Regions from separate parts of the Peribacillus sp. YIM B13477 genome, predicted to be linked through region 1. Evidence: a T-box and tRNA genes for the amino acid it is inferred to sense, from the RefSeq annotation. Region 1 holds a T-box; the other regions hold tRNA genes.
The links. The T-box of region 1 lies ahead of argS (arginine--tRNA ligase). A T-box ahead of a tRNA ligase gene usually reads a tRNA of that ligase, here a tRNA-Arg.
Positions count from the first base shown of each region.

Region 2: it has a tRNA-Arg gene. The T-box ahead of argS (arginine--tRNA ligase) is inferred to sense a tRNA for this amino acid. The anticodon was not compared.
Region 3: it has a tRNA-Arg gene. The T-box ahead of argS (arginine--tRNA ligase) is inferred to sense a tRNA for this amino acid. The anticodon was not compared.

Region 1 is NZ_JBHZPD010000004.1:384,451-387,732, forward strand. It holds gene desA (Delta(5) desaturase DesA) at 1-459, shown strand, start outside; gene ACFX4H_RS15825 (response regulator) at 552-1,094, shown strand; T-box leader at 1,162-1,380, shown strand; gene argS (arginine--tRNA ligase) at 1,422-3,095, shown strand; partial or broken gene ACFX4H_RS15835 (hypothetical protein) at 3,230-3,282, opposite strand, start outside.
Region 2 is NZ_JBHZPD010000006.1:50,711-53,992, forward strand. It holds gene whiA (DNA-binding protein WhiA) at 1-372, shown strand, start outside; gene ACFX4H_RS17915 (HPr family phosphocarrier protein) at 393-650, shown strand; gene clpP (ATP-dependent Clp endopeptidase proteolytic subunit ClpP) at 752-1,357, opposite strand; tRNA gene ACFX4H_RS17925 (tRNA-Arg) at 1,647-1,718, shown strand; gene rpoN (RNA polymerase factor sigma-54) at 2,034-3,282, shown strand, end outside.
Region 3 is NZ_JBHZPD010000001.1:23,770-27,051, forward strand. It holds gene ACFX4H_RS00120 (XTP/dITP diphosphatase) at 41-652, shown strand; gene ACFX4H_RS00125 (metallophosphoesterase family protein) at 655-1,167, shown strand; tRNA gene ACFX4H_RS00130 (tRNA-Arg) at 1,341-1,414, shown strand; gene ACFX4H_RS00135 (hypothetical protein) at 1,548-1,814, shown strand; gene ACFX4H_RS00140 (ferritin-like domain-containing protein) at 2,094-2,585, shown strand; partial or broken gene ACFX4H_RS00145 (cupin domain-containing protein) at 3,019-3,282, shown strand, end outside.

The DNA of each region.
Region 1 (3,282 bases):
TTTGCGGCATTGCTTTGCCTGGCAGTAGGCTGGCAGTCGTTCCTTCTGGTACAAGGTTCCATTTTCATGATTTCTGGTTCAATCGGCATTTGGCTGTTTTACGTCCAGCACACATTCGAGGACTCTTATTTTGAAGAAAATGAAGAGTGGGAATATGTATTGGCAGCAGTGGAGGGAAGTTCTTTTTATAAGCTTCCAAAACTGATGCAGTTCCTTACTGGTAATATCGGTTACCATCATGTTCATCATTTAAGTCCAAGGGTGCCTAACTATAAATTGGAAATGGCGCATAATAATACGCAGCCTTTAGAGAACGTTCCGACGATTACTCTTGCAACAAGCTTGCGCTCACTCCGTTTCCGTTTATGGGATGAGGAATCCAAGAATTTCGTCGGTTTCAAGGACATAAAGTATTTAACGAAAAAAAGTGTTCCCACTCAAGTGAAATCTGAACTGTAACGTTCATGTATCATTCCAGACTCCCTTAATAATCCTCGGATTTGGGGAGTCTTTGCTTCATATAAGGAACTCGATAAAGGAGAGAACTTAAAATGATTCGAATTGTCATTGCAGAGAATCAGCAAATGCTGTTAGAGGCAATAAGTTCTCTACTCAATCTTGAAGAAGATATAGAAATTGTCGGGCAAGCCAGTAATGGAGAAGAAGCGATGGCTCTTGTAAACCAATTACAGCCTGATGTGTGTATCATGGATATGGAGATGCCTGTAATGAGCGGACTTGAGGCAGCAGAAGCATTAAGGTCATTTGAATGTAAAGTGGTCATTTTAACGACATTTCGAAGGACTGGTTATTTTCAACTCGCATTAAAGGCTGATGTAAGTGGTTATTTATTGAAGGATAACCCGGGTGAAGAGTTAGCCTGCTCGATTCGCAGCATAATGGATGGCAAGCGAATATACTCCCCAGAGCTTATTGATGGGCCTTCCAGCCATAATGGCCGGGAAATGGGAGTGTTAGGGCTGTTAGCCGATGGTCCATCCAATATTGAGCCGTCCAATCAAAGCGGCACAATTGGGACAGTAAGGAAGTATTTTTCGAACATCAAGGACAAAATGAAGTTACCGGCTGGTTAGGATTTGTTTCTTAAATTCTGTTGACACGTTTTTTTAAATTGTGTACGATGGATTAAATTATAATATTGAAAATTCTGTGATGAAGAGAGTAGTTCATTTTGAAATGGAAAGCGAGTTAGGGATGGTGGGAGCCTAATGCAGGTCGGATGAATGAAGCGCACTTTGGAGAAATTTCTTGAACCGTTCAGTAGGGAATATCGGGGAGTCACCTCGTTAACAATGGAAAGTGGCCGCAATTTGTGGCAACTAGAGTGGTACCACGGGAATTCATGCTCTCGTCTCTTATTTAGAGGCGGGGGCTTTTTTGTTTAGGAGGGGAAAATGTCGATGAATAAACCAATTGCAGAATTGATTTCAACTGCTTTGAACAATGAAATGCCAGCAAGTGAAATAGAAAAATTAATGGAAAAGCCGAAAATGATGGAGTTAGGTGATGTCGCCTTTCCGTGCTTTACTCTTGCGAAAAAATTCAAAAAATCGCCTCAGGTGATTGCGTCGGAAATAGCCCAACAATTAAACAGTACGTTGATTCAAGAAGTGAACGTAGTGGGAGGTTATCTGAATATCTTCGTCAATCAACAGATGGTGACGGAAAACGTGCTGCAAACGATATTAAGGGAAAAGGATCAGTATGGTTCGATGCAGACTGGAAAGGGAAATGTCGTGATTGATTATTCCTCCCCGAATATTGCCAAGCCTTTTTCCATGGGGCACTTACGCTCTACGGTCATAGGGAATGCACTGGCCAACATTGCCGAAAAAAATGGCTACAATGCCGTGCGTATCAATCATTTAGGAGATTGGGGCACGCAATTCGGTAAGTTGATTGTCGCGTATAAGCTGTGGGGGGACAAAGAGGCAATCGAAGCTTCGCCGATTGAGGAATTATTGAAAATCTATGTGAAGTTCCATGAAAGAGCAGAAACCGATGAATCATTGAATGAACAAGCACGCGCAAGCTTCAAGTCGCTTGAAGACGGGGACGAGGAAGCACTGGCATTGTGGAAATGGTTCAGGGATGCGTCTTTAAAAGAATTCGAGACGATTTATGATTTATTGGGCATCCGTTTTGATTCCTATGCCGGCGAAGCATTTTACAATGATAAAATGGATGCGGTTGTCGGGGAACTAAAAGAAAAAGGCCTGCTTGCCCTATCCGAAGGTGCCTATGTCGTGCAATTGGAAGACATGCCGCCGTGTTTGATTACGAAAACCGATGGTGCGACACTTTATGCCACACGTGATTTAGCTGCAGCCATGTATCGTAAAAAACAGTATGAGGCAAAGAAAACATTTTATGTGGTCGGAAATGAACAATCCCTGCACTTTAAACAACTCTTTAACGTCATTGAAAAAATGGGGTATGAGTGGTCAAAAGACTTACAGCACGTAGCATTTGGCATGATGCTAAAAGACGGTAAGAAAATGTCGACCCGTAAAGGGAAAGTCGTGCTGCTTGCGGATGTATTGGCAGAGGCGATCGAAACTGCGAAGCGCAATATTGAAGAAAAAAATCAAGCGCTTGAACAGAAAGAACTGGTTGCAAGACAGGTTGGTGTCGGAGCGGTAATCTTTAATGATTTAAAAAATAACCGCATGAACGATATTGATTTTTCATTAGAGCAAATGATGAATTTTGAGGGAGAAACGGGCCCATATGTACAGTACACATATGCGCGAATTTCCTCCTTGCTTGAAAAAGGTGATTTTAAAGAGCAGGCCATCCAATATGACGCTTTAGGCGAATATGCGTGGCCAGTCATCCAGCTGCTGGAGCAATATCCGATCATTGTCCAAAAATCATTTGAACAAGCCGATCCATCACAAATCGCCAAATTCAGCTTGCATGTATCGCGTGCATTCAATAAGTATTATGCACATTCGAAAATCCTGGTTGAAGATGAATGGAAACAGATGAAGCTCTCATTCGCTTTTTCCGTTGCGATCGTATTGAAGGATGCGCTAAGTTTATTGGGAATTTCAACGCCGAATAAAATGTAAGATGAAAAAGCAATAAGAGTGAAATATGGCGGGACCCCTTCAGCGGGTGCCCGCCTTTTTTGATATGAAAAATGCCCTTACTCCCAAACGGGAATAAAGGGCATGCACCGTGAACATGTCACGGTGATAATGAATTAATAAGCCAGGCTGAATAGGGCTTTGATGTGTGATAGGTAACGAACATTAC
Region 2 (3,282 bases), on a different contig from region 1:
TTAAGTATAGTTGGCGCCCATTCAGCTTTATTAAGGTTCGAGGATGTACGGATTGTCCGTGATATGCGTAATTCAGTGAATCGGCTTGTGAATTGTGAAACAGCCAATTTGAACAAAACGATCGGGGCATCATTGCGCCAGGTTGAAAATATCCATTATATCGAGGATACGGTAGGACTTAGCATTTTACCGGATAAGCTTCGGGAAATTGCGGAGCTTAGGATAGCGTTTCAGGATATAACCTTAAAGGAACTTGGGGAAATGGTATCCGGGGGAACCATCAGTAAGTCCGGGATTAATCACCGATTGCGTAAGATTGATGAAATAGCTGACAGGCTCCGTGGGGGAGAGGCTATTGCTGCGAAAAAATAAAGCTAACAGGGGAGATCAAGATGGTGGAGAAACAAGTTGAGGTAAAATTGAAAACGGGTTTGCAAGCTCGGCCGGCGGCTCTTTTTGTACAAGAAGCTAACCGCTTTCATTCAGATGTTTTTCTTGAAAAAGAAGGAAAGAAAGTGAATGCGAAAAGTATAATGGGATTAATGAGCCTTGCCATCAGTTCTGGAGTATCCGTGAAGTTAATCATCGAAGGACGCGATGAAAAAGAAGCATTAGAAGCATTGGAAGAGTTCGTTCAGCAAGAGGGTTAAAAAAGAGGATGCCTAAATGTGCATCCTTTTCTTTTATCATGTAAAAAAAGGCTCCGGAAGTCGCTTATGGCGATGTCCGGAGCCTTTCTTTTGTTGCAGGATTACTTAGAGTTTTTATCATCAAGAACGCTGCGCGTGATGACTTTGTCAATCAAGCCATATTCAAGAGCTCTTTCGGAAGTCATGAAGTTATCACGTTCCGTATCTCTTTGAAGGACTTCGATAGGTTGTCCCGTACGTTCTGCCAAGATTTGGTTCAGCTTATCTTTCAAGTGAAGGATACGGCGGGCAGCAATTTCAATTTCCGTTGCTTGACCTTGAGCTCCTCCAAGTGGTTGGTGAATCATGACTTCGCTGTTTGGCAATGCATAACGTTTGCCTTTTTCGCCAGCGGCCAATAGGAAAGCACCCATGGAAGCGGCCATACCGATGCATACTGTCGAAACATTAGGTTTGATATATTGCATAGTATCGTAAATGGCCATACCGGAAGTGATGCTTCCGCCAGGGCTGTTGATGTATAGAGTGATATCTTTTTCAGGATTTTCCGCTTCTAAAAATAGTAATTGAGCAACAATGGAGTTGGAAACATTATCGTCAATTGCACTTCCTAGCATAATGATCCGGTCTTTTAATAAACGGGAGTAAATATCGTAGGCACGCTCCCCACGACTTGTTTGTTCGATAACTGTAGGAATTAAATTCATGTTCATTTCCTCCTTCGATTAAGAGAATCATTTAAATTCTTTATGTATGTATGATACACTTTTTGGTCAATTTAGGTCAAACAAAACAAACCCTATTATGGATAATTTGTTCGACAATTTTCTGGCTAAGGCTCCTTCCTGATAGAATGTTTTATATATTATGCCGCACAGGGATGAATTTCCACACTACCCATAATACCCAAATGATAAAGTTTTAAACATGATAACCCTTGCAAAGGAGGGTATTCTATCATATAATGAAGTCTGTTAAAAAAATATTTTCTATTACGCCCTCGTAGTGCAACGGATAGAACGCAAGCCTCCGAAGCTTGAAATGCAGGTTCGATTCCTGCCGAGGGCATTACCAATCTTCTGCTTAATAAAGTGGGGGATTTTTTATTGGTCTTTTTTAGGAGAGTTAAAATTTTTGCCGAATTTGCGCGTTTTCCGTAATATTCCATCGAATCCTGTAATGTCGGTCCTGTCTTGAAAATATTCGCCCACACTATTGAAAAATGGTGATTTTTCAATAAAAGTAGTTGTTAAATTTGCGTTTCTAACATATAGTATTTAAAACAAATAAACTATTCAGAAAAAAATCGTAAGCGTTTTCATGGGTTTTTGTGTAGAATTTTCTCCTGATAATGTAAAATGGAGTGGGGGGAGGGATGAATCGATGAGTATGAATATGAAAGCAGGACTTTTTCAACAGCAAACATTAAAGATGGCAATGACCCAGGAGCTCATGCAAGCTATTACATTGCTGCAATACTCCTCGCAGGAGCTATCGGCTTTTTTAGAAAATAAAATGGTGGAGAACCCATTACTGTCAATAGATCAGCCAACATCTTCTTTATTTCAGCCAACTTTTGACCGCAAAAAAGGTAAACGGACTCTTAAAAATACGTATGATGCAAACTATTGGATTGAACAGATCAGTGAAGATACCATATCGCTGGAACAGCATATCATGTCCCAAGTGAATCACCAGCAGTTTTCCGGTGAGCAGCAAAAGGCAATGCTTCTATTAATTCATAACCTTGATGAAAACGGTTACTTAAGGACTCAGCTGGATGATATATGCATCCCAGGCATATCTCCGGCCGTTTTGGAAGAGTGTCTCTCGATTTTACAGGAACTCGAACCGCATGGCATCGGAGCGAGGAATCTTCAAGAGTGCCTTTTGCTTCAAGTGAAAGCAGAAGGGGAGAATCTGCTGGCAGAATCGATCATAGAAAACCATTTCCTCGATTTTGCTGAAAAGCGCTGGAAAGACCTAAGTAAGAAAATCGGTGTTACACTGAAGGAGATTCAAGAGGTCTTTGATTATGTCCAGACGTTGAACCCGCGTCCGGCATCACTCTTTTTTCAGGAAAAACCTTCTTATATAGTGCCTGATGTGGTCGTGGAAGTTCGGGATGGCATGCTGCTTGTCGGGAATTATGATGGTAACACACCCAATCTTAATGTGGATAAAGGGTATTTAAACCGAATGAAGAGCCATAAGGATCAGGGAGTTCAGCGGTTTATCCAGGATAAGTGGCAGGAATACCAATGGATCTCCAGGGGAATCCAACAGAGAAAAGAAACGATATTGAAAGTTATTCAGTGCATCGTCGAAAAACAGCCGGCGTGCTTTCATCATGGCCTGAACTATTTGAAGCCGATGACGATGAAAGAAATCGCAGACGAACTTGGCATACATGAGTCCACAGTGAGCCGGGCGGTTAAGGGGAAGTACGTACAGACACCATTTGGAACGATAGAGATGCGGATATTTTTCACCACTTCTTTACAGTCGGTCGGCCTTGATGAGGATATGTCGGGCATGCAAGCGAAAAAGAGCCTCCAGGCAGCCATCAATGGGGAAAATAAACAAAAGCCGCTTTCGGATCAAGACTTGGCAGAACGGCTGAAGGAAGAGC
Region 3 (3,282 bases), on a different contig from region 1:
AGCTCCCGTGCCGATAAAATGAAAAAGGGTGAAATGAAAAATGAAGACAGTAATCATTGCAACGAAAAATAAAGGGAAAGCCAAGGAGTTCGAAAGCTTATTTTCTGCTAAAGGTTATGAAGTCAAAACACTTCTCGATGTACCGGATGCCCCGGATGTGGAGGAAACAGGCACGACCTTTGAAGAAAATGCGATCCTGAAGGCAGAGGCCATTGCCCATCAGCTAGGCCACTTTGTCATTGCTGATGACTCCGGATTGATTGTAGATGCATTGGAGGGCCGTCCAGGCGTTTATTCTGCCCGTTATGCTGGAGAGGCCAAAAGTGATGAAGCAAACACGGAAAAAGTCCTCCGCGAACTGGAAGGCGTGCCAAAAGAGGCTAGGACGGCGAGATTTTATTGCGCCTTGGCACTAGCGTCACCCAACCAGGAAACGATTACGGTATCGGGAACGATGGAAGGCTTGATCACGGAACAGCCTTCAGGAACGAATGGATTTGGTTATGATCCCATCTTTTTTGTAGAGGAACAGGGCAAAACAAACGCTGAATTGACAAAAGAGGAAAAAAACCAAATCAGCCACCGTGCCAACGCGTTGAGGGCTCTAGATGAAAGACTTGATCATTTTCTAAAAAGGGAAGAAGGAATGTGACGATGAAAGTGCTAATAATGAGTGACAGTCATGGCTTAACTCATGAAATCAGCATGATTGCCGACCGTCATAAACAAGAGGTCGCCGCCATGATCCATTGCGGTGATTCAGAGTTGGAAAGAAATGATTCTCACATGGCGGAGTTTTTGGCCGTTGGCGGGAATTGCGACTATGATTCGGCATATCCGGATGATATTGTGGAGAATATCTCAGGCAAGCGTTTCTTCGTTACGCATGGACACCTCTATAACATAAATATGACCTTGATGAACCTATCTTATAAAAGTGAGGAGACAGGGGCGGATATTATTTGCTTTGGTCACTCCCATGCTCCAGGTTCAGAGTGGATTGACGGCAAGCTCTTCATCAACCCGGGAAGCATACGGCAGCCGCGGGGACGAAAAGAGAAAACCTATGCCATTTTGGAGATTAGAAATGACCAACTTGAAATCATCTATTATGACCTTGAAGGAAAAATCGTTGAGGATTTAAGAAATGCTTATCAAATGGAATGACTTCATGTATAATGAACAGGAAGCGTTTTTCCCCGCTTCCTGGTTCTTAAAAAAAGAAAAAAACTTTTTTTGAAAAACCGTTGACTTTCTTTTGATATCCTACTATAATAAGAAGTGTCCTAAGGGAACAGTTAAGGTAATACATAAGTTTTACCGCAACTTATATCATAAACGTCTCAGTAGCTCAGCTGGATAGAGCAACGCCCTTCTAAGGCGTCGGTCGGGAGTTCGAATCTCTCCTGGGACACTAATTAAGCGGCTTTAAAGCCCGATGCGTAAAACCTTCAATATCGTTTAGTGAAACGGTCAGTATAACGGTCATGTAAGAAATTACACCGATTATTGACTTGTATTACTTACGATATAGGAGGTTTTTTGTTGTGACCAAAAGAAAAGGAATCTTAGATGTTAAAGTTGATGTAAAGAAACTACTTGATGAACTACCTACACCCCGCTCTAACGCTCCCGAAATAGAAGATAAACAACTTATATTATCAAGTGACACTATGTTTATTACAAACGCTCTTGACGTTATTACAAGGCAAATGAAGGTAAGTGGTAAAAGAAGTCGGACAATTAGTGATTACATTCTTCATGTAAAACATTTTCAATCAATAACAAAGGTGCAATTTGTTTCGGAAATTTAACGCAAGCTAATAAACCTCGCCTTTTATATTGTCTGCTACAGATTGAGATATAACGTGTCTAATGCTTCGAGTTTGTGGCGTTAACTCTTCACGAGTGTTATTAGACTAAGACAGAATTAAACAATGTAGCTGAAGTCAATGGGGGTGCAAACTAATTATAATACCTTTTATGACCTCCTATATAACTAACTACCCTCTCTATGTCCTTGTCCTTGCACACCCACCTATTTACAAAGCATATGATAAGTTGACTATTTAAAATCGGGAGGACAATCAATAATGTATTCAAATGAAGATTTCTATAATTATAATCCATATTATAATGGATATTTTCGTCAAACGAATGACACCCAATTAGCAAGCGATATTCAGAAAGCAATTAATGCGGAGTTTAGTGCTATTGCTTGTTATGAAAAGTTAGCCAATATTGCACCTACACAGGATGAAAGGAACAAAATACTTGAGATTCAAAAAGATGAAAGACGTCATCTTGAAGAGTTCAGCGGAATTTACGCAAATTTAACAGGTAGGCAGCCCACTTATAAAATCACTGAAGATTGTCCAGAAAAGTATAGAGCAGGAATCGAATTTGCCTTTAAAGATGAACAAGAAGCCGTTGATTTTTATTTAGATATAGCAGATAAGGCGCAGGATACTTTTATTAAAGAAAGATTTCGACGTGCAGCAGCAGACGAACAAAATCACGCTGTATGGTTTTTGTTTTTTTTTTTCACAAAATCCAAAGTTAACGCACACCGATCGGCAAGTTGAAAATTACGGTGCTAAAGGGGCATTAAGTGCTTCAACATTGTCCTTACCTCAAATGCTGACTTATGCCCTTCAGGACGAATATTTGGCACAAGCAAGATATGATAATATTTTAGCAACCTTTGGATATATTCGTACATTTGCACAAATAAAAGAAGCGGAAATGAGACATATAAATGCATTATTGCCCCTTTTTGAACGTTATCAAGTGCCTTTACCTGAAAATATATCGCAGTCATTCGTTTCAACTCCAGAAAACATTAAGGCAGCATATGCTGCTGGCGTTCAAGGGGAAATAGACAATATCTCTATGTATGAAAGGTTCTTAACATTTGATATTCCTACTGATGTGAGAAATATCTTTACACAATTACGTAACGCATCACTTAATCATCTCGCAGCCTTTGAAAGAGGTCTTGAAAGAACTTTTCATGGCAGAAATAAAATTGAGTTAAAAGATTATGGACCGAAACCATTTGTAGTGAATATCAATGAGGCTACGAAGCAAAACACTACCTATCGTACCGCTTTATGGACAGGAAAACATTTGCAAGTTACATTGATGAGTCTTAACGTTGGTGAAGATATTGGTTTAGAAATTCACCCTAACCTTGACCAATTCTTACGTATTGAAGAAGGTCAAGGGATTGTTCAAATGGGCAAGAGAAAGGATGATTTAGACTTTGTAAGAAACGTTTAT